Regions from separate parts of the Paraburkholderia youngii genome, predicted to be linked through region 2. Evidence: riboswitches for the same ligand, from Rfam matches in the RefSeq annotation. Region 2 holds a riboswitch; the other holds the start of a gene.
What was found. Region 2 has a riboswitch for thiamine pyrophosphate ahead of thiC (phosphomethylpyrimidine synthase ThiC). Riboswitches for the same ligand answer to the same signal wherever they lie in the genome.

Region 1 (14,549 bases), 2.7 Mb from region 2:
CGCGGCGCTGCTGCTCAGCATCGCCAACGTTCCGCTCGACGTGATCATGCAGGACTACCTGCTGAGCAACGTCTATCTCGCGCCATCGATCGCTGCGCAAACTACCACGCTGCGCGCGCAGGCAGGCGCGGCCATCGCCGCGGCGAGAGCGCCGTTGTTCGACGTCGACGAGAATTATCTGCAGGCGGGCTTCGACCAGGTCCAGGCGAGCTACGGCACGATGGCGAACTATTTAACGCAAGGCCTCGGTCTTTCCACCGCGACGGTCGACGCGCTGCGCAATCGGCTCGTGCATTGACGCGCTTCGGCCGTCCGATAGCGAAAAAAAAAAGTCCGCCCCAGAGGAGCGGGCGGACGGAGAAGGGCGGCATCGAGGTTGCCGCGGGCGACTATAAGGCCGCGACCCGCGCGACAGTCGATGCGGTAAGGGCAGGTAAGTGCCCCGGTCCGCGTCCCCTTACCTGCGAGCATCCTCACGTCAGCGCCGGGTCCACCGGCAGTTCGATCCGAACGTCGAGCCCGCCCTGCGCATGATTGCGCACGAGGCAGCGTCCGCCGCGATGGTGCGCAAGCCGCGCGACGATCGCGAGACCGAGCCCGCAATGGCCTTCGCCGCCGCGCGCGGCGTCGAGCCGCACGAACGGCTTCATCGCCGCGGCGATGCGGTCGTCGGGAATGCCGGGGCCGTGGTCGCGCACGCTGATGATCCAATGACCGTCGTTGCACGCGGTTGAGATTTCCACCGGCGGCATGCCGTGTTCGAGCGCGTTGTCGACCAGGTTCGTCACGAGCCGGTCAAGCAGCGTGCGCGGCAGCGTGAACGAGGGGCCAGCGCGCAAGTCGAGTGCGAAAAGCTGGGTTTCGGCGGGGTCCGCCGCTTCGGCGGGTTCAGCGGCCTCCGCGTAATCGCCCGAGGAAAACTGCTCGCGCAAGAACTCGTCGACTTCGACCGACGGTCCGGCGTCCGCCGATTGGCCCGCGAATTCGAGGAACTGCTGGACGATGTTGGTCAGCGAATCGACGTCGCGGATCAGGCCGGCACGCTCGTTTTCGTCGACCAGCACGCTCGCGCGCAGCTTCAGGCGCGTGAGCGGCGCCTTCAGATCATGCGCGACGCCGGCGAGCATCACCGCCTGGTCGTCGCCGGCTTCGTTCAGGCGCCGCATCATGTCGTTGAACGAGCCGATCAGATCGCGCAGTTCGCGCGGGCCCTGCACCGGCACGGGGTCAGGCCGGCCGCCCGAGCCGAATGCGCGCGACGCATCGGCGACGCGCAGCAACGGCCGTTGCATCTGCCAAACCGCGAACAACGACAGGATCAACCCGGCGGCCAGCATCGAGACCGATTCGATCAGAAAGCGCGGCGGCGGCGGGACATCGACCGGCACGACGACCCAGTTCGACTTGCCCGGAAACAGCACCCACAGTTGCGGCGGACGCAGATCGTCGACGGCGATCTGCGTGCCGGCCGGCAGGTTCTCGCGCAGATGCCGGCTCAACTCGACCAGCATATGCTCGTGCGGCTCGCGCAGATGCACGCTGGTCGGCATGTTCCAGGTGGGTACCAGATGCACGCGCATCGCCGGCGCGAGCGCGGTGCCCTTGATCGGCTCGCCGTTGATCGCCTGCAGCACCAGCAGAATGCCGCGCGCGAAGCCGTCGATCTCATGGCGCGGCGGCTGCCTCGTCACCAGCACGAACCAGCTCGCCTGAATCGCGAACAGCACCGCCGCCGACAGCAACGCCATTCTGCCGAACAGCGTGTTCAGCGGATTTCTCATGCGCTCGGGGCGGCCCCGTCCTCGAAGGGGGTGCCATTGGCGTCGGGCACGAACACATAGCCCTTGCCGCGCACCGTTTGCACATAGCACGGGTTCGACGGGTCGTCCTCGATCACGCGGCGCAGGCGCCAGATCGGCACGTCGAGGCTGCGGTCGCGGAACGCGAGGTTGTCGCGATGCACGAGATCGTGAATCAGCACGCGCGACAGCACCTTGTACGGGTTGTTGACGAAGATCTTCAGCAGCGCGAATTCGCTGTCGCGCAGCGGCAGCTTGGCGTCGTCGCGGGTCAGCGAGCGCGTCGCGAAGTCCAGTTCGAACGGACCGAAGCGATAGCGCTTGCGTGCTTCCGGCGCGCTCGTGGTGGATGGCCCGCGCCGGCGCAGCACGGTCTGGATGCGCACCAGCAGTTCGCGCGGATCGAATGGCTTGGTCAGATAGTCGTCCGCGCCGAGCGAGAGACCGACGATGCGATCGGCCACCGTGCCGCGCGCGGTCACGAAGATCACCGGGATGTCGTCGCCGGCGGCGCGCAACGCGGTGAGCGCGCGCAGGCCGTCGGTGTTCGGCATCATGATGTCGAGTACGACGACTGACGGCCGCTCGCGCTCGAGACGACGCTGCAAATGAGTGCCGTCATGCAGCACGGACGCATCGAAGCCGTTCGACTGCAGAAACTTGCAAAGCAGATCGCGTACGACCGGATCGTCGTCGACGATAAGGACCTGTGGATTCATGGCGAAATTCTAGACGGGCGCGCCCGACGCGCGACCGCGCATTTCCTTACCAACGCTTACTGTGCGCCACGTGGCGCTGGCGGGCTTGCGCCGGGGCGGATCAGCGAAGGTTCCGCGCCTACTTTAGCACTGCCTGATCCTGCTCTCCGCACGACCGCCACGCGATGACAACACCTGGCAAGCACTCGAAAGCCCTCGCAAGCCCACGGAACGGGTCGTAACAACCGCGCGAAAGCATGCTTTGCTTCGCCCATCATCGGCGCCTGCGCGGCGCGATGATTCGTTCCGCAGCAAGTCGCGCCGCACGCCGAACGAGGCCAGCTGCCTCGGATGACGGCTCGCGGCGTTCAACCGACACCCGCGCAATGCGCGCCTTCGCGAGGTCCATCATGACGATCCACAACACCCTCAGTTCCACGCCGTTCTCCACGCTGGCGAAGACGTCAGCCACGGAGAAGTCCACCAGTTCGAGCCCCACCGGTGCAGCGGCGAAATCGCAGCAAAGCAGCGCGCTCGCGCAGCCTGCACTGCCTGCGCCGGGGACGGGGCTCATCGGCCACCTGGTCAACACGACCGCGTGAACCGGCGAGGTCCGCGTGCCGTTATCCAGAACTACTGAGCATCGGCGTCGCATCGTGGCGTGGCTCGTTGCCGGCGCGCTGCTGTTGCCGCTCGGCGGCTGCGGCGCCGCGGCGCTGCCATGCCGGGTCACGGCGGCGACCTTGAAAGTGCTGCCGGTCGTCGGCCATGCGGCGGCGACGCCTTTCGACATGTGTGCTTCCGCGATCGATTGAATCATGATGCTCACCAGGATGGTTGGTGCATTGATGCTGCTCGGCGGTGTGCTGTCGTGCGCCGCGCATGCGCAGCCTGTCGCGCGCAGTCCGAAGGCGGCCAGCGCGGCATCGAATAGCGTCGTCACCGACACGCGGCGGCGCTCGCCGGATGCGCCGTTTTCGTTTCGCGGCGTCGCGCTCGGCATCACGATCGACGAATTCCGCGCGGGCTCGGCCGTGCGCGCGACGCCGGTCGGCAGCGTGCCGATCTGCGAGACCGACGTGCAGGCAGGTGCGCTCGGCATGCGGCTGAAATCGCACGATAGCCTGAGCGTCGCGTGCCGCTGGGCGCATCGCGATGATCAGCGCTGGGCGGTCTCGCAGGCGGTGGTCGATGGCGCGCCGGCACTCGAACACGTGATGCGCTTCACGCGCATCGACGGGCAAGGCGCATTGCGTCTCTACGAGATGTCGTTCGTGATCGACGAGCTGACCGCGGAGGATCTGCGCGACGCGCTCGAGGATCGTTATGGGCCGCCGCGTCTCGCGACGCGCAACGCGGCGGCGCCGGGCGCGATGCCGATGTACGTATGGGAGAACGCGGTCAGTTCGATCACGCTGTGCTTTCTGCCGGGCAGCCGCAACGGTACGCTCACGTATCTGCTGAAGGGCTCGGATACGTGGATGAAAGCGGTCGTGCGGCAGTGGCAGGCGAGCGGCGCCGACGCGGGCTGATGATTGCCTGGCAAGCCTGATTATCGGTGCGAACCCAACGCCGAAAGCGGATGGCGTCTGGCTCGCGCCGCCACGCTTTAACTCCATTTCATCCTTTCGCCACGGAGCCAGCATGACCACGCTACGTCTGACCCTCGTGCTCGGCGCCGCGAGCTGTCTCGCGGCCTGTTCGAGCACGCAGACCAGGTCGATCGTCGAAACGCCGATGGCGCCGCCGCTCGCGTCCGCGCCGCTGAACGTCAACACGCAAGGCGCGATCTATCAGGCCGGTGCGCCGCTGCTGCTGTATGAGACGCCGCGCGCGCAGCATATCGGCGACGTGCTGACGATCCGGCTGTCCGAATCGTATAGCGGCAACAACAGCGCGAGCGCATCGGCGAACCGCGCGAGCAGCATCACCGCGACCGCCGCGGACCAATCGACGAACGCCGCCGCGCGGCTCGCGAAACTGTTCAACATCGGCTCGGCCAGCACCGACTACAAGGGGCAAGGCAATCTGCGCGACATCAGCGATATGACGGGCACGCTCGCCGTGACCGTGATCGGCACCGTGTCGGGCGGCAATCTCGTCGTGTCGGGCGAGAAGGTGATCGCGATGAGCGGTACCCGCGACCGTCTTCGGTTGTCGGGCATCGTCAATCCCAAGGATATCGAAGCAGGCAATTACGTTGCGTCGAGCAAGGTCGCGAACGCGCGCATCGAACAGGCGGGCCTCGGCATGGTCAACGACGCGACGACGATGGGCTGGCTGCAGCGGATGTTTCTGAGTGTGCTGACGTTTTGACCGTCAGCCGCGTCAGCCGCGTCAGCGCGCTGCGCGTAGTGCGCGACGCGCAGATCGCATCGACTGGCTCCGATCAGATCGACTCGCGCCGCTAGCCGGGCGGCGGCGCGAGCCCGCGTTCGGCGGCGCCGATTTCGCCATCCGGCACGAACACGTAGCCGCGTCCCCACACCGTCTGCACGTAGCGCGGTTCCGATGGGTCCACTTCGATCAGCCGACGCAAGCGCCAGATCGATACGTCGAGACTGCGATTGCGATGCGCTTCGCTATTGCCGTGCAGTTTCTCGAGCAGCTGCGCACGTGTGAGCACGGTCATCGCGTGCGTGACGAACACCTTCAGCATCGCGAATTCGCTCGAACGCAGCGTGATGCGTTCGCCGTCGCGGCGCAGTTCGCGCGCGGGGAAGTTCACTTCGAAGCGGCCGAAATGATAGGGCGCGCGTTGCTCCGGCGCGCCCGGCGCGATCGAGCCGCGACGCCGCAGCACCGTGCGAATCCGCGCGACGAGCTCGCTCGGTTCGAACGGCTTGCCGAGATAGTCGTCGGCGCCGAGTTCGAGGCCGATCACGCGATCGATCGGATCGGCGCGCGCGGTCAGCAGAATCACGGGAATGTCGTCGCCGGCGACGCGCAACGCGCGCAGCGCGCTGATGCCATCGAGCTCCGGCATCATGATGTCGAGCACGACGAGCGCGGGACGCTCCTGCTGCAATCTGCGCTGCAACGCCAAGCCATTTTCGAGGGTGGAGACGTTGAAGCCGCGCCCGTGCAGATATTCGCTGACGAGCTCGCGTACGACGGGATCGTCATCGACGATCAGGATGGTCTGGTTCATTCAGGTCATCTTAGTGATGCGCACGGGCCGCGCAAAGCGCATACCGCTTTCCAATCCTTTCCCGTGTAAGGCGCTGCAAGCGAACGCACAGCCGCGGGTCTTCAGCGGGTCGGCGGGAAGGCCTGCGAGGTTTGCAGGGTCTGCTGTTGCTGCTCCTGACGCGCGAAATCGGTCCGATCGACGACCATCCGCTCGATCAACCCGCCGAGCTTCACCGAGGCAGACGAGAAGCGGTCGGTGTTCAGGCCGCCGGTCTGATAGCGCGCGGTGACGAGAATGCGGCCGCTCTGGATCAGTGTCAGATCGATGATCGACAGGTACTGGATGGATTCGTCGCTGAACGAGCGGCGCCCATAGTCGATCGCGGCGTTGTAGACGAGCCGCGCTTCGCAGCCGGCCGGCGAGGTTCCCGGATTGTAGACGTCCGAACGAATGCCGCGCCGCTCGAGCGCGAGCTGCAGCGCCGGCACGAAATCGCCGACCGACACCGTCGGATTCACTTCGATGCACACGTGCTGCACATCGGCGGGCCGGCCGTTGACGAAGGTCGGCGACGAGTAGTTCGACGCGATCGCGTAGCCGGCCTGGATCACGGAGCCGGTGGCGTCGGCGGCCTGGATCAGCGTCCATGCGCAGCCGTCGAGCGTGAGCGTCAGCGTCGCGGCGAAGGCGGCGAGGGCGCAGCGACGCCGCGCTATCAGCGAGGCAACCCGACCCGGACGCGAAGGCTTGGTTGCGGCTGGCGCGCGCACGGTCGGCGGCGAGGTCATGAGCCAGCGCCCGATCCCGGTCACAAGATTCGCTGGGTCATCGAAAGCAGCGACGGCCGCGCGCTCAGCGCGTCACGCGCAGTCGCAGTTCGTTCTGGCCTTGCACGCTCGCGGTGACGTTCACGCGGCGCGCGTCGGTGGTCACGACGAAATGCTGGCGCACCGGTGTGTTGACGTCGTGCACGACGCGCGGAAAGCAGGCGGCGATGTCGGCGCCGAGTTCTTCGAGCGGATCGTTGATGACGCCGTCGGCTTGCCAGTGCGCGCGCCAGTGGCAGTCGTACGCGTGCGCGGTAGCGAGGCAATCGTCGGAATGGGAGACGCCCGGCAGTTGCGCGGCGGTCTCGTTCGGCAGTTGCCGGAAATCGCTCGCATCGACGATGTGCATGAGCGCCGCGCAGATATCCGCGGGCTGGTTCGGTTCGGCCGTTTGTGCGGCGTCGACGGTGTTCGTGAAGAGCAGCGCCGCGCCGCAGGCGAGCGCGAGGCGCGGGAGCAAAGTCGGGAGCAGAGGTGAAATACGGCGAGCGAATGACATGGGCGAGAAGTCCGGAGAGCGGTTGCGATCAAAGACGTGACTAACGTCAACGAAGGCCGACGCATGGCGCGGCCCGTACGACTATCGTCGCTGCTCGCGAGCATTTTCAAAGCGCGGAACAACTTGCGCGCTTCGCAAATGCTTCCGAACTCTTCTCGTGTCTTTCCGGATGTTGCGCACGACGCGCGGGGGCGGCGTCGTGCGCTTAATTGAAGTGAGCGCTGTGCGCGTCGCTCACGCCGCTATCGCTTCGGCCGAACGCTCGACGTCGAGCGTTTCGTCATGGAACGCAGCAAGCGATTCGCGATGCGCGACGCTGACGATCGCCGCCTTCGGCAGCCTCTCGGTGAACAGTCGATAGAGCCGCGCCTCGTTTTCCGCGTCGAGCGCGCTGGTCGCTTCGTCGAGGAACAGGTAGTCCGGCTTGTGCAGCAGCACGCGCGCGGCGGCGAAGCGCTGCTGCTCACCCGGCGACAGCACGCGGGTCCAATGCCCCGTTTCCTGCAGACGGTCTGCGTATTCCGACAGATGGCAGGTGATGAGCGCGTCGCGGCATTCGTCGTCGCCATAGGTGTCCGCCGCCGACGGATACGCGAGCGCGGCCTTCAGCGTGCCGATCGGCATGTAGCTGACCTGCGGAATGAACATCATGCGCGCATTGACCGGCGCGTCGATCGAGCCGTCTCCGAACGGCCACAGGCCCGCGAGCGCGCGCATCAGCGTGCTCTTGCCGGCGCCCGACGGACCGCGCACGAGCCAGCGCGAGCCCGGCCGGATCGCGATATCGCGGATGCGCGACAGCGGGTTGCCATTGGGCAGCGCGAGCGTGAGGCCGTCGGTGGTAAGGGAGTTGCTGTCGACGAAATGCAGATTGATGCCGCCGTGTTCCGTGGCCGGCGACACCGATTCCTTCAGACGCGGCGAATGCACGACGCGCTTGAATTCGCGCAACCGGTTCACGGTCGCGCGCCATTCGACGAGGCTCGTATAACTGTTGATGAACCACGAGAACGAATCGCTGACGGTGCCGAACGCGCTCGAAATCTGCATCAGCACGCCGAATGTGAACGCGCCCGCGAAGTAGCGCGGCGCGGCGACGACGATCGGGAAAATGATCGCGATCTGGCCGTAGAAGCTCAGCACGAAGGTCAGGCGCTTCGTGTACTTCATCACCTGCCACCAGTTGTCGCGGATGCGGCCGAACAACGTGCGCGCGTTCGTCTTCTCGGTTTCCATGCCGTTGTAGAACGCGATCTGCTCGGCGTTCTCACGCAGCCGGATCAGACCGAAACGGAAATCCGCCTCGACTTTCTGCGCCTGATAGTTGATCGACACGAGCGGATGGCCGACCTTCTGCATAACGAGCGAACCGACCACCGCATACAGCGCGGCGGCCCAAACCATATAGCCGGGGATATGCAGCGGCATGCCGCCGAGCGAAATACTCAGCGCGCCCGCGAGCGTCCACAGGATCGTGATGAACGACACCAGCGTGACGACGGTCGACAGCAGATCGAGCGTCAGCGACAGCGTGGTGGTCGCGAACGACTGCAGGTCGTCGCTGATCCGCTGGTCGGGGTTGTCGGCGAGGCGGTCGCGCTCGATGCGGTAGAACGCGCTGTCGTTGAGCCACTCGTTCAGGTAGCGGGTGGTCAGCCATTGGCGCCAGCGGAAGCCGAGCATCTGACGCAGATAGCGTCCATACACGGCGAGGATGATGAAGCCGAACGCGAGTCCGGTAAAAATCATCAGCAGATGCGGGAAGTCGTGGACGTTCTTCTGCTGCAGCGCGTTGTAGAAGTCTGCGCTCCAGCGGTTCAAGCGCACGTTGATCCAGACGACGATCAGGTTCATCACGATGATCGCGACGAGCAGCGCCCATGCGATGCCTCGTTCCTCGGAAACCCAGTAAGGCTTGATCAGGCTCCAGGCGGAGACCTTTTCGTCGGACGGCAGCGCGGGGCTGGCGGAAGTATGTGGTGTCATGAGCGTCCTGATGAAGTGCTGACCCGAAGTGCATTCCGGCGGCGTACGGGTCCGATCTGGTTGACCCATGTCGGGCGATCCCGCTGACAGCCGGCCCTTTGCGAGGCCGTGGCTGAGGCGGGTCTGCGATACCTGGCCGGGCATCGCGCCCTCGCGCTCGATGAACGCGAGTCCGGACGGGCGCCCGATTCTGGCGTGACGCCCTTAAGCGAAAATTAATTTTTCGGGGCCGGCGTCCGCCGGGATGCCGCCGCCACGCATGCGGCCACGAGTGCCGCGCGCGCCGCGTTTTTTCGGCACCGGTCACGGCATTGTGCCAGAGCGCCGGGCCGCTTCGCATCGCCATCTCGCTAGACGGTGCCAGATCAAAATCGCGGCAGCGACGGCGGACCGCTGGTTTGCGGGCGCCGCGCCTTTTATGGTCTAATGACCTGCGACGAAACAGGGGTGCTTCGCCCACAGGCGGCATGATTTTCATGCCGGGGCGGCGAGGCTGAGAGAGACCCTTTGCACCCGATCCGGGTAATACCGGCGCGGGAAGTTTCCGGAAGCAACCGTCTTCCATTCCCCGCCGGGCGGCGAGCGCAGCTCACATGCACACGCCGTGACCGGCCGGCTTCACCCGCCGGTTTCGTCCTGGGTACGTGCGGTTTTTGGCCGTACGGAAAGGACTCGATGACCGCCTATTCTTCAGACATGCATCTTTCTCTTCGTCACGCCGGCTCCGGCGTGCCGTGCCGCTTTGGTTTCGCCCGCCGCTGTCAAACGGAGCGGGCGCGATGAGCCATTCCGCTCGACCTGATTTCGCCGTGCTCGGCGGCGGTTTGTGCGGCCGGCTGGTCGCGTGGCGCCTCGCGGGCGACGGACATCGCGTGGCGCTCTATGAGCGCGGCGATGCCGCCGGCTCGCAAGCTGCCGCGTGGGTCGCCGCGGCGATGCTCGCGCCGCTGGCAGAAGCCGCCAGCGCCGAGCTGCTGATCACGCGGCTCGGTGCGAGTTCGCTCGAAAATTGGCCGCGCGTGCTCGCCGAACTGCCGGAGCCGGTGTTTTTCCAGCGCAACGGCACGCTCGTCGTCTGGCATCACGCGGATCGCACGGAGGCGCCGCTGTTCGAGCGCCGCGTGCGCGCGAACGCGCCGGCCGAGTTGCTCGACGGCGGCTTCGTCGCGCTTTCGGGCGCGCAGCTCGGCGCCGCCGAACCCGCGTTGGCCGGCCGCTTCAGTCAGGGCTGGCTACTGCCGCGCGAGGGCCAGCTCGACAACCGCCAGGTGCTGTCCGCGCTCGCCGCGGGGCTTGCCGAGCGCGGCGTCGACACGCACTGGAACACGCCGATTGACGACGCGTCGCTGCCCGACGCCGGTATCACGATCGATTGCCGCGGGCTCGGCGCAAAGCCTGTGCTGCCGACGCTGCGCGGCATCCGCGGTGAAGTTGCGCGGGTGCATGCACCTCACCTGCAGCTGACTCGCCCGGTGCGGCTGCTGCATCCGCGCTACCCGCTGTATATCGCGCCGAAGCAGAACGGCCTCTACGTGATCGGCGCGACCGAGGTCGAGGGCGAGGACATGTCGCCCGTCAGCGTGCGTTCGGCGCTCGAGTTGTTGAGCGCGGCGTTCTCGGTGCATCCGGGCTTCGGCGAGGCGCGCATCCTCGAGCTGAATTCGCAGTGCCGGCCGACCTTGCCCGATCACCGTCCCGCGCTGCTTTGGGACGGCGCGCGTACGTTGCGCGTGAACGGCCTGTATCGGCACGGCTTTATGATCGCGCCGGAAGTCGCCGACGAAGCCGTGCGCTTCGCGAGCGCGCTGCTCGACGGCCGCGTCCGGGACGCCGACGCATTCGCCGGCTGGCGGCGCGACGCACGCTGGAGCGAGCTGTTCCAACAGCATTTCGCGCATGAGCCGGCCTGAGCGTAGCGGCAAACGTGCCGCACGCGATGCCGCTTGCGCCATCGATTGAACCGTATTCGAACACCATGGACATTCATATCAATCAGAAGCCGTTGTCGCTGCCCGAGGGCGCGACTGTCGCCGATGCGCTTGCCGCCTTTGGCGCGCGTCCGCCGTTCGCGGTCGCGCTCAACGGCGATTTCGTCGCGCGTGCGCAGCATGCGGCGCGCGCGCTGCAAACGGGCGATCGGCTCGACGTCGTGCAGCCGGTCGCGGGCGGCTGAGCGCGCTCGCGCCAGCCTGCTGCTTACCGAATGCAACAACCGTCGCCGAAAACCCATTGCCGTCACGCGGTCGGTTCTAGCCGCGACGGCAAACCAGGATGATGCAAATGACTTCTCACGAGAGCGCCGACGCGCTGACCCTATACGGTCAAACTTTCGCAAGCCGCGTGCTGCTCGGCACGTCGCGCTACCCGTCGCTGCAATCGCTGTCCGATTCGATCGACGCCGCGCGCCCCGGCATGGTCACCGTCGCGCTGCGCCGTCAGATGAACGAGGGCAACGCGGAAGCCGGCTTCTTCGATCTGCTCAAGCGCCACGGCGTGCCGCTGCTGCCGAATACGGCGGGCTGCCTGAGCGTCGGTGAAGCGGTGACGACCGCGCATATGGCGCGCGAAATCTTCGAGACCGAGTGGATCAAGCTCGAACTGATCGGCGACGACTACACGCTGCAGCCCGACCCGGTCGGCCTGATCGAAGCCGCCGCGCGGCTCGTCAAGGATGGCTTCAAGGTGCTGCCGTACTGCACCGAAGATCTGGTGATCGGCCGCCGTCTGCTCGACGCCGGCTGCGAGGCGCTGATGCCGTGGGGCGCGCCGATCGGCACCGGCAAGGGCGTGATCAATCCGTACGGGCTGCGCGTATTGCGCGAGCGGCTGCCGGACGTGCCGCTGATCGTCGATGCCGGGCTCGGCGTGCCGTCGCATGCGGCCCAGGTGATGGAGTGGGGCTTCGACGGCGTGCTGCTGAATACGGCGGTGTCGCAGGCGACGCACCCCGACGCGATGGCGCGCGCGTTCGCGCTGGGCGTCGAGGCGGGCCGGCAGGCGTATCTCGCGGGCCCGATGGCCGAGCGCGAGAGTGCGCACGCGAGCACGCCGGTGGTCGGCATGCCGTTCTGGCATCAGGATGGAGGTGCGGCATGACGCAGTCGTTGACGCTGAAGGACCGCGATCTGTTCTGGCCGACGGCCGACGAACTCATCGAAGCCGCCGAGCGCATCCGCGCGCGGCTTGGCGACTGGCCGCCGACCCACGCGCCGTGGCGCATCTGCCTGACCGCGCCGGACGAACCGAACGGTGGCGACCTGATCGTGATCGCCGACGCGCAGCAGCACGGCGAGCAGATCGCGCGCTGGCTGACGCGGGGCGCGGGCGTGATCGTCGCTGCGGAAAACCGTGCGACGCTGCATCTGGGCGGTGAGAAATACGGCCTCGAAGGCCATCTGGCGGAAGACTGGATTCCCGCGCTGGCCGCGTTCCTCGACTGCGGTTTCGATCCGCACGACGCGCTGGTGCTCGCGCTCGCGTGGCGCGACGGCGACGAGACCCGCGCCGACGACGCTTTCCCGTCCGACCTCGGCCGCTTTCCGCGCCTTGCCGATCTGCCGCTGGCACCCGCCAAGGCGTTCCCGCGCTGCCCCGACAAGCTCGGCCTGTATCCGGTACTGCCGACCGCGGACTGGGTCGAACGGGTGGTCGGCTACGGCGTGAAGACGGTGCAGTTGCGCCGCAAGTCGGCCGAACCCGCCGACGAACTGAAGCGCGAGATCGCCCGCTGTGTGGCCGCCGGCCACGCGCACGACGCGCAGGTGTTCATCAACGATCACTGGCAGGCGGCGCTCGAGGCGGGCGCGTACGGCGTGCACCTCGGCCAGGAAGACGTTCATACAGCGGATCTGTCCGCGCTGGCCGACGCGGGCATCCGTCTGGGCCTGTCCACGCACGGCTTCTACGAGATGCTGAAGGCGCTGCATTTTCGTCCGAGTTACATTGCATTGGGCGCGGTGTTCCCGACCACGACCAAGGTCATGCCGACCGCGCCGCAGGGCTTGCGGCGCCTCGCACGCTATGTGCGGCTGCTCGACGGTGTGGTGCCGCTCGTCGCGATCGGCGGGATCGATCTGCAGGTGCTGCCGGAGGTGCTCGCGACCGGCGTCGGCTGCGCGGCGGTGGTGCGCGCGGTCACCGAAGCGGCCGACCCAGCCGCCGCAGTTTCTGCGCTGCAACACACGTTTACGCAATAATCGTCAGGCATAGTCAAGGAACGGGGCACCTCAAGGCAGCTTTTGCATGATGGCCCTATAATTCGGCCTTCCGTGTAAAAGGATTGTCAGTTTGGTGCCTTCCTCCCCCGAGACCATACTCGAGCTGCGCGACGTCGACTTCGGTTACGGCGACCGGCTCGTCCTGTCGAATCTGAATCTGCGCTTTCGCCGCGGTCAGGTCGTCGCGGTCATGGGCGGCTCGGGTTGCGGCAAGACCACGGTGCTGCGGTTGATCGGCGGCCTCGTGCGCGCGCAACGCGGCCAGGTGCTGTTCCATGGCCAGGACATTGGCGGGCAGACGCGCGAAGGCCTTTACGCGCTGCGCCGCAAGATGGGCATGCTGTTCCAGTTCGGCGCGCTGTTCACCGACATGTCGGTGTTCGAGAACGTCGCCTTTTCGCTACGCGAGCACACCGATCTGCCCGAAGAACTGCTGCGCGACCTCGTGCTGATGAAGCTCAACGCGGTCGGCCTGCGCGGCGCTCGCGATTTGCTGCCGTCGGAGATTTCGGGCGGCATGGCGCGGCGCGTGGCGCTCGCGCGCGCGATCGCACTCGATCCCGAACTGATGATGTACGACGAACCGTTCGCCGGCCTCGACCCGATCTCGCTCGGCATCACCGCAAATCTGATCCGCACGCTGAACCAGGCGCTCGGCGCGACGTCGATTCTCGTCACGCACGATGTGCCGGAATCGTTCGCGATCGCCGATTACGTGTACTTCCTGTCCAGCGGCGGGGTGCTCGCCGAAGGTACGCCGGACGAGCTGCGCGCGTCGACCGACCCGACCGTGCGGCAGTTCATCGACGGCGCGCCGGACGGCCCGTTCAGATTCCACTATCCGGCGCAGACGCCGCTCGCGGCGGACTTCGGCATCGGCGGAGGCCAGTCATGATCAGTACGATCGGTCGCTCGGTCATCACCGGGCTCGGCACCGCCGGCTACGCGACGCGCTTCTTCCTGCGGCTCGTGCTCGAAATTTTCCCGCTGCTGCGCCGTCCGCGTCTTGTCACGAAGCAGATCCACTTCGTCGGTAATTATTCGCTCGTGATCATCGCGGTGTCGGGACTGTTCGTCGGCTTCGTGCTCGGGCTGCAGGGCTATTACACGCTGAACCGTTATGGCTCCGAGCAGGCGCTCGGGTTACTGGTCGCGCTGTCGCTGGTGCGCGAGCTCGGGCCGGTCGTGACCGCGCTGCTGTTCGCCGGGCGCGCGGGCACGTCGCTGACCGCCGAAATTGGCCTGATGAAGGCCGGCGAGCAGCTCACCGCGATGGAAATGATGGCCGTCGATCCGGTCAAAGTCGTGATCGCGCCGCGCCTGTGGGCCGGCATTATCTCGATGCCAATCCTCGCGGCGATCTTCAGCGCGGTCGGTGTGCTGGGCGGTT
Region 2 (14,549 bases):
CACCGCATAGGTCAGGCCGCCCGTGTTCGTCGTCACGTAACCGGTCGCCGAGTTCGCCCTCAGAACGTTCGTGCCCGTGAGCATATTGTTCGACTGGGTGCCGATGCCGAAGATCAGCGAGCCTGACACGCTCGCCGCGCCCGCATCGGCGACGGCTGGCAGGTCGATCACGACGCCGTTGTTATCGAGCGGGAAGCTGCTGACCGGATTGGTCACCTGCTGCGCGAGCGGCTGCGCGGTCGGGCTGCAGCCGCTCGTCGTGCAGCTGTAGTACCAGCGCGGCAACGCGGAGTTCGCGCAGCCGTTGCCGCAGTCGACCGGGAACAGGCCCACGCCGAGGATGCCATTCGCGTGCAGGCTCGATACGGTCAGCAGCGACGCGCCGCCGGAGTTCGCGCAGTCGGCGGGTGCGCCGGGCAGCGCGCTGTCGGCGATCAGTTGGATCGGAATCGATGACGCCTGTTGGCCAGCCATGCGTACGTCCGCGGTGTGAATCGAGCCCCACGCGTAGCCGCTGCCGAATACCGCACATTCGGCGCTTACGCCGCTGCCCGCGGCGATGGTCGGCAGCGACAGGGTGGTCGGCAGCGCCGATGCGAGGATGCGCAGGCCGTTCGAGCCGGTGTCCACCTGGATGTCGTCGATCGTCGCACAGTTGCCGGTGCCGGCCTGGCAGACGGTGACGCTCGTCATCAGCATGTTGCGCGTATTGCCGGGCGATACGCCGACCGTGACCGGCTGCACGTTGGGCGTGGTCGATTGCGGCACGTTCGCGCTGGGAGTCGGCGCGCTCGCGGAACTGGTCGGCGCGCTCGCGGACGGCGTCGAGCCGGAGCCGGACGAGCCGGACGAACTGCCGCCTCCGCCGCCGCAGCCGACCAGGGCCGCGCAGACGATCATAAGCAGGGCATGGAAACGCAAGGCGGATTTCATGGCGTGGCGGTCCGTCTGGTGGAACTCAGGCGTGAAAGGGGGCGCGACCGACGCGTGCGGGGCGCGCGCGTCACTGGATGTCGTCCGAGGTGACGCCGGCGGGCAAAGCCGCCGGCAGCCACGCGCGGCCGACGTAGCCACGCATCGGTCCGCCGGACTCGACGATCACGTCGGAGCGCGCGACCCGCGACGAATGCAGATTGCCGCTGCCGGCCGCCGCCGCGGCGCCGGTCTTGTACGAGTCGCCGTATTTGCCGAGCAGCGCGTGCAGATCCGGCATCGTCGGGCCTTGCCATGCGTAGGCGACGATCAGGCCGGTGCTGGTCGCGTATTCGTTGATGGTGGTATTGCCGGCGTCGGTCCACGTGCGCTCGCGCAGTGCGCCATTGAGCAGCGTGCGCGGCGCGCTCGCGCCCACCACCGCCTGGCTCGGCATCGTGCCGCCCAATTCGGCATGCGCGCCGAAGCTCGCGCAGCACGCGACGACGGCGATCACCGAGGCGATCGCGGATGAATGGAGACTGCACTTGGACATGAGGCCTTCCTCGTTTGGTGCCGGATTTTTATTGAGATAACTCGATTAACGTAGCACCGGTTTTCTTCTGGTCTTTGCACATTGCGGCGGACAGGACCGCACGCCATGTTGAAAAACAAGCCGCATGCAGACCGGAAGCCCTTATTCGGCGGGCCTCCGGCGAAGACTTGGTAATACTCCCAAGGGTCAACTCGAAAGTGTCATTGAGTGTTAAATTTACCTCATAAGAGGGCAAATAGCGTGACGGGCGCGGCCTTTTTTCCCAAGGCCGTTGCGTCGCCATGGCATGCGGCGAGTCCCGGGCAAACCCCAGTTTTTGCACACGCCTCGCCGGGACCGGTAAAATGTTGGGTTGATCCACGGAAACTTGCCGTGGCGTAGCGGAAGGATTCCCCGAACATGACTGATTTTCGTCTCACCAAGCGGTTTGCAGTAATGCTCATGGCAGGCGGGCTGGTCGCCGGCTGCGGTACCTCGTCGCCGACCAAAATCGACTATAGGAGCGACTCCCGTTCGAAGCAGGTATCGCTTGCCGTACCGCCGAACATGATCGACGAGACGGCCGATCAGCGTTCGCTGCCGCCGCAGGGCGGCGAAACCTCGCTGTCCACGCTGAAACAGGTGCAGGCGCAGGCGCCGGCCGGCGATGCGGTTGCGGTCGTGCCGCCCGTCCAGGGCATCCACATCCAGCGCGACGGCACCGAAAGCTGGCTCGTGATCGACAACAAAACGCCCGATCAGGCCTGGCCGCAAATACGCCGCTTCTGGCAGGAGCAGGGCTTCCTGCTCGTCGTCGACCAGCGCGACAAGGGCGTGATGGAAACCGACTGGAACGAAACCCACGCGCAGATCAACGACGGCTTTATCCGCAACACGCTGTCGAAGGCGATGGGCAACAGCTACGTGAGCTCGGAGCGCAACAAGTTCCGCACGCGTCTCGAAGCCGCGCCGAAGGGCGGCACCTACGTGTTCGTCAGCCAGAAAGGCATGCGTGAGGCGATCACCGGTACGAACAACGAGTCGACCCAGTGGCAACCCAAGCCGAACGACCCGGCGCTCGAGCAGGAATATCTGAAGCGCCTGATGGCCTCGCTCGCGCGGGCTGAATCGGGTGCGGGTGGCACGCAGAACGCCGAGCTGTCGCCTGCGGGCACGCAGATCGCGCCGAACGCGGCGACGGCGGGTGCGAAGTCGGCGACGGCCGCCGTTGTCGCGCAGAACGTCGCGCTGGCGGCCCAGCCGTCGACGCCGGACGTGGATTCGGCCAACAATACGTCGGCGCAGCTGTCATCGACCGAACTCACGCTCGGCGAGCCGTATGACCGTGCGTGGCTGCGCGTAGGCCTCGCGCTCGATCGCAGCAATTTCACGGTCGACGACCGCGACGTGAGCCGCGGCCTGTATTTCGTGCGCTACGTTGATCCGAAGGATATGTCGTCGGCCGAGCAGGGCTTCTGGAGCCAGGTCTTCCACGGCCGGAAGGAGAAGGTCGCCAAGGAGTATCGCGTGAACGTGCGCGCGGTGACGCCGAACCAGACCCGCGTGGCCGTGGTCGACGACAAGGGGCAAGTCGACGAAAGCTCGCAGGCCAAGCAGATCATGAGCCTGATGGCCTATCAGCTGCGCTGATACGAGAGCCTCGCGGCCAACGCCGCCGGTTCGACGAAACAACCGCCCGGAGCAATCCGGGCGGTTTTTTTTCGACCGCGCCCTCAGGTATCCGCGCGCCGCCGGGTGCCCACCCACGGCAGCCGCTTGATCACGCCGGTCGCCAACGCGGTCCCGACCAGAATCACCGCGCACCCCTCAAGCATGCCGGGCGACACCGTCTCGCCCAGAAACAGCGCGCCCCACAGAATGCCGAAGATCGGAATCACGAAGGTCACGGTGATCGCGCGTGTCGGCCCGGCGACCGCGATCAGATGGAAGAACAGCATGTACGCGATGCCGGTGCAGGCGACGCCGAGCGCGATCACCGCGCCCCACGCGCGCAGCGAGATCGGCGCGGCGGGCCAGTAGACCACCGCGAGCGGCAGCAATACGATCGTCGCGCCGATCATCGTGCCGGTCGCGACGCTGAGCGCGTCGACGCCAGTCAGGTGACGCTTCGTGTAATTGGCGGCGATGCCATAGAGCAGCGTGGCACCGAGCGCGGCGCCGGCCGCGAGTGCGACGGTGAGCGGCGAGGCGGCCGAGCCGTCCGGCGCCGCGATCTGGTCCCACACGAGCATCAGCACGCCGAGAAAGCCGACCACGAGGCCGAGCGTGCGCAGCGCGCTGAGCCGGTCGCGCAGCCACAGAAAGCCGACCAGCGCGCCCCACAGCGGCGCGCACGCATTGATCACCGACGTGACGCCCGCCGACAGCGTCAGCTCGGCATACGCGAACAGGCAGAATGGCGCCGCCGAATTGAGGATGCCGACAACGAGCAGCGGCAACGCATGCGTGCGCAACACCGTGGCGGACTGTTGCAGCGGCCGTCGCGCGATCAGCACGATCGCGAGAAAGAGGGCGCCGATGCCGACGCGCAGCGCCATCAGCGGCGCGACGCCGAAGTCGGTCACGCCGACGCGGATGAACAGGAACGATGCGCCCCACAGGGCGGCGAGGATCAGCAGTTGCAGAAGGTTTCTGGCTTTCATTGGAATGGCGCCGCGCGCAGTTGAGTCGAGACGCCAGCTCATCCTAACAGTGCGATCGCGCGATTCGTTTCAATGCGGGATGAAACGGCAAGATCCGGGAGACGGCCGCGTCCGGGTAGGTCGATCGTAAACGCCGCGAGGGTGCGCGCCAAACGAGCAATTCTCACCGATATGTGAGAAAAATTGCGATGGGGCGGAGCGGTAGCGGGGACGGAATTGCAAACGGCGCCTGCGATGCGCGGGCGCCGTCCGAAACAATGTGAACTGCGTTGCGCCGTCAGCGGCGCGAGCTCAGTGCGGAATCATCCATTGCAGGAAGTTCTGCTGCGCCCACACGAGCACGCCGAGCAGCACCGTGAGCAGAATCGAATGTTTGAAGGTCTTGGCGAACACGACGCCTTCCTTGCCCTTCAACTCGGTGGTCGCGACGCCGGTCGAAATGTTCTGCGGCGAGATCATCTTGCCCATCACGCCGCCCGACGAGTTGGTCGCCGCCATCAGCACCGGATTCAGATTGAGCTGCTTGGCCGCCACCACCTGCAGATTGCCGAACAGCGCATTGCCCGACGTATCGCTGCCCGACAGGAACACCGCGACCCATCCAAGGAATGCCGACACGAGCGGAAACACCGGCCCGACCGACGCGACTCCGAGGCCGAGCGTGTAGTTGAGGCCCGAGTAGTTCATCAGATACGCGAGGCCGACGATCGTCGCCACGGTCAGAATCGCGATGCGCGTTTGCACCCACGTGTCGGAGATCGCCTTGCCGAACTCGGCGGGGGAGAGCCGCACGACGAACGCGGTGATGAGCGCCGCGACGAGGATCGCGGTGCCGGTCGCAAGCGGCTGGAAGTCCCAGATCGCGCCGTACGGCGTGTTGTACAGCGTGATGAACACGGCCTTGTCGAGACCCGGCCACGATACCTTGACGTCGCCGATCGTGAAGATCCTCGCGACCGTCCAGACGATCACGACAACCGACACGATGATCCACGGATACCAGCCCTGCACGCCGCCGATTTTGCCGCGCACCTCGTTGATGCGATCGACGTTGATCGCAAATTTCGGATCGGCGACGGGCTTCCAGACCCGCAGGAACGCCACGGTCAGGATCAGCGAAACCAGCGAAGACAGCACGTCGGTCAGGCTGTAGTTCACGAAGTTCGAGACGACGAACTGGGTCAGCGCGAAGCTCAGGCCCGACACCAGCAGCACCGGCCAGATCCGCAGCATGTTGCGAAAGCCCGCGTACACGCCGATCACATAGAAGGGCAGCAGGACTGCAAAGAACGGCAATTGCCGCCCGACCATCTTGCCGAGCACATCGGACGGCAAATGCGTGACCGCGCCGAGGACCGTGATCGGCACGCCGAGCGCGCCGAACGCGACCGGCGCGGTATTGAAGATCAGCGTGAAGACCAGCGCTTCGAGCGTTGGAAAGCCGAGCATGATCAAGAGTGAGCTCGTGATCGCGACCGGAGTGCCGAAGCCCGAAATGCCCTCGAGCAGCGCGCCGAACGAAAAGCCGACCACGACGAGCACGATGCGCCGGTCGTTCGGCAGGTTGTCGATCATCCACAGGCGGAAGGCCTCGAAGCGTCCCGAGCGCAGCGCGATGTTGTACAGCAGGATCGCGGTGAACACGATCCACATCACTGGCCAGATCGCAAAGACGACGCCGGCCGCGACCGAGTTGAACGCGAGCCCGAGCGGAAACTGCCAGACGAAAATCGCTACGATCAAACCGACGATCAATCCCGCGAGCGACGCCTGCCACGCTGGCCTGCGCGCCCAGCCGAGCAGCGCGAGCACGACGATGATCGGCAGCGCGGCGACGATAAACGACGCAACAAGCGAATTACCGACTGGAGTGAGCAGTTGATGAAACATCACCTCTCCTTCGTTATTGTGTAATTCGACGCGGGAGATTGCGCATGACGGCGCGTCGCTCTGGCACGGCGGACGCTCGCGAGTGGCCTCGACCAAGCGGCGGCGCCTGATTTAAGCGGGTGCTGCGTGCAACCTTTCAAGAATAGAGCGCCATATCGGCGAGTCAAGCCGGGAAAGTACGGGCGGGTGTGCGCGGTGGCGGGCGAACGAAAGACAGGTCAATGCCAATGGCCGCCCCAATGGCCGCCCCCATGGCCCCCCCAGTAGCCACCAATGCCGATCGCAATCGACGGTCCATAGTAGGCGGGATAGCCGTAATAGGCGGGATAAGGATAAGCGGGCGGCGGATAGTAGGCGGGATACACCGGCGGCGCCACATACACGGGCGCGGCGGCTGCATAACCGGGCGGCATGTCCTGCGGCGCGACCTGCATTTGCGCCTGGGCTTGAGGCGTCTGCTGTGGATCGGTGGCCGGTGCGGTTTGGTCCGCTGTGGTCGCGGGCGCGGTCGAATAGTACGACGTGTAATAGCCCGCGGGATAGTAGCCGACGGGGTAATAGCAGCCGGCTAAAAACAGACTGGAGGCGAGCGCGGAAATCGCGGCGGCGGGCCGCGCGAACCTTGCGGAAAAACTGGATGCCTCGCGTGGCGTCGAGAGGCGCACCGCGCGAAGATGGGTGACGACGCGGGACTTCATAACGCGCTCCTCGATGAACCGATGCCGCCTCGCGCGACGTCGTTATGAGGAGCTTACGCTTCTGCCGCGGCAGCGCTGTGGCAAAACCGCAACCGCATATTTCAGTCTATTTCCACGCGCGCTGTCGGGACGAGGGCGCACCGCATTCGCGGCCCTCGTCAGTCCAGTGCGTGGTCGGAATAAATGGTTGGCTGTCCTGTATGAATCGTCAGACGCATCATCGGACGCAACGCTCGCTTGCCGCTCACTTGCCGATCTGGTTACCGATGACACCGCCCACGGCCGCGCCGCCCAACGTCGACAAGCCGCTGCCGCCGATCGCCGCGCCGGCCGCGCCGCCGACACCCGCGCCGATCGCGGTATCGCGTGTGCGTGGGGACATGTCGCCGCACGCCGCCACACCCGCGACGAGCGCAAGCGCGACTGCGACCGTGCCAAGACGAGTACCGAGTTGACGGATCGATTTCATGATGCTGACTCCCTTCGTTGTTGGAAGTAGTTGTTTCTTTCTGTCAGCACACAACGTGCCTGCTCGACGCGGCGGAATAAAAAAAGCCCGCCATGCCGGCGGGCTTCGATACTGCAGGGCGCTAGGTCGCGCGCGCGTCGCGCAAGCCGCTTATTGCCGCTGATAAATCTCCGCGCCTTGCTTCATGAATTCGATCGACTTGACTTCCATGCCTTTCTGCAGCGCTTCGTTATCGCTGACGCCCTGTTGCGCGGCGAACTCGCGCACGTCCTGGGTGATCTTCATCGAGCAGAAGTGCGGGCCGCACATCGAGCAGAAATGCGCGACCTTGGCCGAATCCTTCGGCAGCGTCTCGTCGTGGAATTCGCGCGCCTTGTCCGGGTCGAGACCGAGATTGAACTGGTCTTCCCAGCGGAATTCGAAGCGTGCCTTCGACAGCGCGTTGTCGCGTACCTGCGCGCCCGGATGACCCTTCGCGAGGTCCGCTGCGTGCGCCGCGAGCTTGTACGTGATGATGCCGGTCTTCACGTCGTCCTTGTTCGGCAGACCGAGGTGTTCCTTCGGCGTCACGTAGCACAGCATCGCGGTGCCGAACCAGCCGATCATCGCGGCGCCGATGCCCGACGTGATGTGGTCGTAGCCCGGCGCGATGTCGGTGGTCAGCGGCCCGAGCGTGTAGAACGGCGCTTCGTCGCACCAGTCGAGCTGCAGGTCCATGTTCTCCTTGATCAGCTGCATCGGCACATGGCCCGGACCTTCGATCATCACCTGCACGTCGTGCTTCCATGCGATCTGCGTGAGCTCGCCGAGCGTCTTCAGCTCGCCCAGTTGCGCTTCGTCGTTCGCGTCGTAGATCGAGCCGGGACGCAGGCCGTCGCCGAGCGAGAAGGCCACGTCGTAGGCCTTCATGATTTCGCAGATCTCTTCGAAGTGCTCGTACAGGAAGCTTTCCTTGTGATGCGCGAGACACCACTTCGCCATGATCGAGCCGCCGCGCGACACGATGCCGGTCATCCGGTTCGCGGTGAGCGGCACGTATTGCAGACGCACGCCCGCGTGGATCGTGAAGTAGTCGACGCCCTGCTCAGCCTGTTCAATGAGGGTGTCGCGGAAGATTTCCCACGTCAGATCTTCGGCCTTGCCGTTGACCTTTTCGAGCGCCTGGTAGATCGGCACCGTGCCGATCGGCACCGGGCTGTTGCGGATGATCCATTCGCGCGTTTCATGAATGTGCTTGCCGGTCGACAGATCCATCACCGTGTCGCCGCCCCAGCGGATCGCCCACGTCATCTTGTCGACTTCCTCGCCGATGGAGGAGGTCACCGCCGAGTTGCCGATGTTCGCATTGACCTTCACGAGGAAGTTGCGGCCGATGATCATCGGCTCGCTCTCCGGATGATTGATGTTGTTCGGGATGATCGCGCGGCCGCGCGCGATTTCCTCGCGCACGAATTCCGCGGTGATTTCGCTGAGACCGTTCGGACCGAACGCGCTCGCGCCGAATGCCTGGCCGGGGTGCTGGCGGCCCATCATCGCGGCGAGCTTCGCGCCGTTCGGGCCGCTCGCCTTCAAGGTCTCCAGATACTCGGCACGACGCTGGTTCTCGCGAATCGCGATGTATTCCATTTCCGGCGTGATGATGCCTTGCTTCGCGTAGTGCATCTGCGTCACGTTCTGGCCGGCGATCGCGCGGCGCGGCGTGCGATGCAGGCCCGGGAAACGCAGCTGCGCGGTGGCCGGATCGGCGGCGCGCTCGCGGCTGAAGCTGCTCGACAGACCGGTCAGCGGCTCGGTGTCGCCGCGCTCCTCGATCCACGCCTGACGCAGCGCGGGCAGACCCGCGCGGATGTCGATCTTCGCGTCCGGGTCGGAGTAGGGGCCCGACGTGTCGTACACGTAGATCGGCGGATTCTTTTCGCCGCCGAAGCTGTCGGGCGTGTCTGCCTGCGAGATTTCGCGCATCGGCACGCGGATGTCGGGGCGTGAGCCGGTCACGTAGACCTTGCGCGAATTCGGCAGCGGCGCGACGGCGGCCTCGTCCACATGGGCTTCGGCGGAAATAAACTTCGGATTGGCGTTCATGTAAGTCTCCGTACAAAGTGGGGCGGCTAAGCAGGAGACTGAGATGGAAGTGGTCGGAAATCGCTAAGAGGTAAGGCTGTCGAGGCTGGTGCGAGATCCGTACGCTTCCCTGCGCTGGCATTATCCAGATCAGGTTCAAAGGGTATTTCTCACCCACGCAACACGGACCTCCAGCTCCGCGCTACGCAGGACCCCCGCGTTAGCAGCGCACACGATACACCGCCCGCCCGCGGTTTGGCAACCTGTCTGAGTGATTCAAAAAACTGGTCCAGATGAATCCAGACATCTCCTATGCTAATTTCGAGACCGCATCAGACAGGGCAATTTACAGCAATTGAACAGCCGGCTTACAGCGAAAAATCGTCGGCGGCTTCGGGCTGATACAGAATTTTGTCGATCTTGAGCACTTGCTGATCGCCGCTGGGTGGCGTAAAGCTGATGCTCTCGCCGCGGCGCGCGCCGAGCAGCGCGAGGCCAGCCGGCGAGAATACGTTCAGCCGCCCTTGCGCGAAATCGGCGTTGGGCGGATAGACGACGGTCCACGTCATTTGTTCGCCGCTCGCCGAATCGATCAGCGTTGCTTGCGAGTTCATCGTGACGACGTCGGCCGGGATGTCGTGCGAGTCGACGATTACCGCACGTTCGAGCACGTCGTCGAGCATGTGCTGCAGCTTGGCGTTGGCGGCCGCATGTTTCTCGAGGCGGGTCACGTCGAGTTCGGTCAGATAGCAGGTTTTGATCTTCTTCATCATCAGGACTCCGATAAGGCGGTGAAGGATGGCCGCGTGCGACGATCCCATGCGGGTGGTCGGCGGATGAGTGCGAATGGGAAAGCCCGGAGCCCGGCGACGCGGCCCCCGGGTATCGGCAGGCTGCGTCAGCGAGGGCGCCGGGCGGCGTGAAGCGGGAGCATTCGGGACGTCTCGCCGGGGCCGTGCGGCGCGACGCCCGCGCGCGCGCAGCCGCCTGCGCGGCATGGGCGCAAGCGGGCGAGAGCACGGAAAGTCGGACGACGCAGCGAAGTCACGGGCAAAACGACCAGGTGATGGGAATAGCGAACGGCCGGTTGCCGCGCAGCAAAACGTGAAGCCCGCGACACCAGCGACGAAAGCTTGATGTTAGCACGCTGTCTCGGGCACTTCCGTTGGCGACATCGCGCTCCGTCGATCGGCCGTCTTTGTGCGGTGCCAGAAGAAAGCGACGTGATCCGCATTGCGTTCAAGCCAGTCAAAGGATTGCCGTTAAACAAAGTGCAGCGAAGGCCGCACTCCAGCGAAGCGATTCGCGGGATGGCGCGTGAATGGCGCGACGCGACTCGCGCCGATTGACAGAGAGGTGCACATGAAAGCGGAAACAATGCGGTGGCGAACGTTCGGTCGCACAGCCGCGGTGGTGGCATTGCTTGCCGCGCCGCTGGCGGCGCCGGCGGCATCGGCGGTGACGGGCGGCGTGATCCGGTTCGTGGGGATGATCGTCGCACCGCCGCTGCAGATCAGCGCGGATACGGCGCCCACTGGCATCGCCGTCGATAGCGCGAGCGTGGCCGGTCAGCGCTTCTCGCGCACGGTGACGTTCAGCGCGCCGCCGGGCGTCGTCAGCGGGGCCGATGTCGCGCTCGAAGTGAACGGCGGCACGCAGTCGCGCGATCGGGTGGCAGCGCGTTTCGTCGATGGCGCCGGGCACGGCGTGGTGGCCCGCGACGGCCACTACGCGGTCGATCGCGCGGGCGGGGTGCTGTCGCTGAACGCGCGGCGCACCGTTACGGACACGCGCGTGACGGTAGTGGTTAGTTACGACTGAGTCGCGGCGAGCCTTGGCTCGCTACCCATGCCGGAAAAAAATTAAAAGAGGCTTGTCATAACCGGCCGCGCGGTTCGACAAACGTGCAGATTACGATCGGAGCACGTCATGTCGACCGCGCACAATCGCTCGCTACTTCAGCGCTTTGCGACTTTTTCCAGGGCCGCCGCCGGCCTCGCGCTCGTTGTGCTGAGCGCTTCGGGCATCCGTGCGGCCGATGCGGCCGGGCCCCTATGCGCGACGCACAGCCCCGCGCACCGGTTAGCGCTCGTCGAGCTGTACAGCAGCGAGGGCTGCGATAGCTGCCCGCCCGCCGACCGTTGGCTCGGTCAATGGAAAAGCAACGGCGTCGCCCACGGCATCGTGCCGCTCGCACTGCACGTCGACTACTGGAACAGCCTCGGCTGGAGCGACCGGTTTTCCCAGCATCGCTTCACCGAACGTCAGGAGACGCTGACGCATCTCGCGGGTGCGCACACGATCTATACGCCGGAAGTGTTCGTCGCGGGCCGCGAGTTGCGCGACTGGTCGCAACGCGACAGTTTCGAGCGCCGCATCGACGAACTCGTCGCCGCACCCGCGCAGGCCAATGTCGCGCTCGCGCTGAGCCCGCGTGCGCCCGGCGCGTTCGATGTCGATGCGCAGTTCAGCACGACGGCCGCCGCCATCACGGGTCCGTCGAGCGCCTATGTTGCGGTCTACGAGAACGCGCTGACGACGCAGGTCGGCGCGGGCGAAAACCGCGGCGCGACGCTGCATCACGAACGGGTCGTCCGTGCCTGGTTCGGGCCCGTGCCACTCGTCGCCGGTCACGCGCGGATTCGTCAGGACATCGATCTACGCGAAGCGAGCGTCGACGCGAAAGCCGATCCGATCGACAACGCCGCCGACCGCTTCGGCGTGGTCGCGTTCGTCGAAAACGACGCGAGCGGCGACGTGCTGCAAGCGGCCGATCTTCCCGCGTGCCGTTGATCGACATCGCACGCGCCGCATTCTCTACCGCTGCCCGAGGAGAGCCGCCATGTCCACACCCACACCGCACGCCTTGCGCCCCGGCGCGCCCTCCGCGCCAGCCGCACCCAAGCGCGGCGTCATTCACCCGCTGTGGCTGCGCATCACGCATTGGCTGAACGCGCTCGCGGCGATCGTGATGATGCTGTCGGGCTGGCGCATCTACGACGCGTCGCCGATCTTCCCGGCGTTCAGCTTTCCGACCGCGATCACGCTGGGCGGCTGGCTCGGCGGCGCGCTGCAATGGCACTTCGCGGCGATGTGGCTGCTGGTGTTCAACGGCCTCGTGTATATCGCGCTGAATCTCGCGAGCGGGCGTTTCGTGCGCAAGTTCCTGCCGCTGACGCCGCGCGCGGTGCTGCGCGATTTCATCGCCGCGTTGCGCGGGAAGCTGTCGCACGACGATCTGCGCGTCTATAACGCGGTGCAGAAATTCGCCTACCTGTTCGCGATCGCCGATCTGATCGTGCTGGTGCTCTCGGGGCTCGCGATCTGGAAGTCGGTGCAGTTTCCGCTGCTGCGTGACCTGATGGGCGGCTACGACAACGCACGCGTCGTGCACTTCACCGCGATGTCGCTGCTGGCCGCGTTTCTTGCGGTGCATCTGGCGATGGTCGCGCTCGTGCCGCGGTCGTTGCTCGCGATGCTGCGCGGACGTTGAGCCGCGGCTGCTCACGGCCATCCCGATATTCACGCTCATCGACGCGCCACCCGAACCCCCTATGGATACCGAATCATGAACAAGCCGATCGACAAACCAGCAGACCAACCCACGCAGCGTGTTGGCCACACGCTCGACCGCGCATCGATCCTGCTCGATGTGAAGCGCGAACTCGCGATGCCGTCGCGCCGCCTGTTCGGCAAGCAGCTATTGACGCTCGGCGGTCTATCGATGCTGAGCGGCTGCTCGCTGACCGACGACGCTTCCGTGAACCGCTTCCTCACCGCCGTGTCGCGGCTGAACGATCGCGCCCAGGCCGCGCTGTTCGACCCCAAGCAGCTCGCGCCGACCTACACGGAAGCGCAGATCACGCGACCGTTTCCCTTCAACGCGTACTACGGCATCGACGACGTGCCGCACGTCGACGGCTCCGATTATCAGCTGAAGCTGAGCGGGCTCGTGACCGGCAAGCGCGTGTGGACGCTGCCCGAACTGTACGCGCTGCCGCATGCCGAGCAGATCACGCGGCATATCTGCGTCGAAGGCTGGAGCGCGATCGGCCGCTGGGGCGGCACGCCCTTCGGCGATTTTCTGCGGCGTGTCGGCGCGGATACGACGGCGAAGTACGTCGGCTTCAAATGCGCGGACGACTACTACGAAAGCATCGACATGCCGACCGCATTACATCCGCAAACGCTGCTGACGTTTTCTTACGACGGCGAGCGACTACCCGCGAAATACGGCTACCCGATGAAGCTGCGCATGCCGACCAAGCTCGGCTACAAGAATCCGAAGCACATCGTCGAGATATTCGTCACCAATACGTATCCCGGCGGCTATTGGGTCGACCAGGGCTACAACTGGTTCGGAGGCTCCTGACGCATGCGGGCGCACGCGCGCTTGCGGCAGCGGCTTCGGAAGCACGCCGGCACGGGCCGGTTTCGATTCATCCACCACCAACGGAGTCATCCCATGAAGAAGATTGCAATCACCACGATCGCACTGCTGATGCTGGCAAGCGGCGGCGCCGCATTCGCGCAGGCAAGCGGCGCGATGTCGAACGATGCGATGTCGAAAGACGCGATGTCGAAAGATTCGATGTCCAAAGACAGCATGTCGAAGGACAGCATGAAAAAGGACGCAATGAAACACGATTCGATGAAAAAGGGCGGCGGCGCGATGGGCATGAAGCACGAGGCGTCGGGCGCGATGGGCAACTGAGTCGGCGCCAGGGTGCTTAGCGATCCTGCCGATGCGCGGAGCATCGAACGGATTCGACACCGAATGCAAGCCGGGGATGCGTCCCCGGCTTTTCTGTTGCGGGAACACCAAAAAGTTACGATTCTGTCGCGCGGCGCACTCGGCGCTTACTGCATAATGCGTTGCGCGCCGTGGCTTTCGCCCGCGGCGTCGCCGCGCATCGCGGCCGCGTTGCATGGGGTCGTTTTGACCGATTCCGCCGCCACAGCCGTTTCTGGCGCTTCCTGCGCCGCCCATCGTCTTACTGTTCCACCGACATGTCCGCCAGCCTCACCCGTCAGACCGCATCGCCGATGCGGTGCCCGCCATCCCGTCCGAAAGGCATCGACGCAGGCGCGGCGCCTCGCGGGCATCGAGCGCAGCGCGCGGGTCGAGTGGCGACGGCGGGCTGAACGCATGTCGCTGCAACGCTCGGTTTTTTCTCCGTCTGGCTGGCCGCTGCGTCTGCCGCAGTCGCGCAAAGGGAGGGTCGCGCTCGCGCTTGCCGTCGTTTATCTGGTGTGGGGCTCGACCTATCTCGCCGTGCACGTCGCGCTCGGCTCGTTCCCGCCGCTGCTGATGTCGGGCT

Region 1: another riboswitch for thiamine pyrophosphate. It lies ahead of G5S42_RS30760 (FAD-dependent oxidoreductase); the one in region 2 lies ahead of thiC (phosphomethylpyrimidine synthase ThiC).

The regions. Positions count from the first base shown of each region.
Region 1 is NZ_JAALDK010000001.1:6,726,089-6,740,637, forward strand. Features, by position in the region: gene G5S42_RS30705 (tyrosine-protein phosphatase) at 1-298, shown strand, start outside; gene G5S42_RS30710 (ATP-binding protein) at 474-1,781, opposite strand; gene G5S42_RS30715 (response regulator) at 1,778-2,518, opposite strand; gene G5S42_RS30720 (hypothetical protein) at 2,772-3,071, opposite strand; gene G5S42_RS30725 (DUF6726 family protein) at 3,154-3,312, shown strand; gene G5S42_RS30730 (hypothetical protein) at 3,316-4,029, shown strand; gene G5S42_RS30735 (flagellar basal body L-ring protein FlgH) at 4,142-4,813, shown strand; gene G5S42_RS30740 (response regulator) at 4,905-5,648, opposite strand; gene G5S42_RS30745 (hypothetical protein) at 5,750-6,418, opposite strand; gene G5S42_RS30750 (hypothetical protein) at 6,483-6,956, opposite strand; gene G5S42_RS30755 (ABC transporter ATP-binding protein/permease) at 7,191-8,942, opposite strand; TPP riboswitch at 9,376-9,499, shown strand; gene G5S42_RS30760 (FAD-dependent oxidoreductase) at 9,722-10,852, shown strand; gene thiS (sulfur carrier protein ThiS) at 10,918-11,115, shown strand; gene G5S42_RS30770 (thiazole synthase) at 11,223-12,038, shown strand; gene thiE (thiamine phosphate synthase) at 12,035-13,138, shown strand; gene G5S42_RS30780 (ABC transporter ATP-binding protein) at 13,233-14,054, shown strand; gene mlaE (lipid asymmetry maintenance ABC transporter permease subunit MlaE) at 14,051-14,549, shown strand, end outside.
Region 2 is NZ_JAALDK010000001.1:3,977,557-3,992,105, forward strand. Features, by position in the region: gene G5S42_RS18335 (DUF3443 domain-containing protein) at 1-933, opposite strand, end outside; gene G5S42_RS18340 (DUF2844 domain-containing protein) at 1,004-1,468, opposite strand; gene bamC (NlpB/DapX family lipoprotein) at 1,868-3,097, shown strand; gene G5S42_RS18350 (DMT family transporter) at 3,181-4,110, opposite strand; gene G5S42_RS18355 (L-lactate permease) at 4,402-6,000, opposite strand; gene G5S42_RS18360 (hypothetical protein) at 6,219-6,698, opposite strand; gene G5S42_RS18365 (YMGG-like glycine zipper-containing protein) at 6,943-7,167, opposite strand; gene thiC (phosphomethylpyrimidine synthase ThiC) at 7,318-9,249, opposite strand; TPP riboswitch at 9,338-9,455, opposite strand; gene G5S42_RS18375 (GreA/GreB family elongation factor) at 9,597-9,998, opposite strand; gene G5S42_RS18380 (hypothetical protein) at 10,591-11,049, shown strand; gene G5S42_RS18385 (DUF1223 domain-containing protein) at 11,158-12,021, shown strand; gene G5S42_RS18390 (cytochrome b/b6 domain-containing protein) at 12,071-12,721, shown strand; gene G5S42_RS18395 (molybdopterin-dependent oxidoreductase) at 12,797-13,600, shown strand; gene G5S42_RS18400 (pentapeptide MXKDX repeat protein) at 13,694-13,942, shown strand; gene G5S42_RS18405 (EamA family transporter) at 14,378-14,549, shown strand, end outside.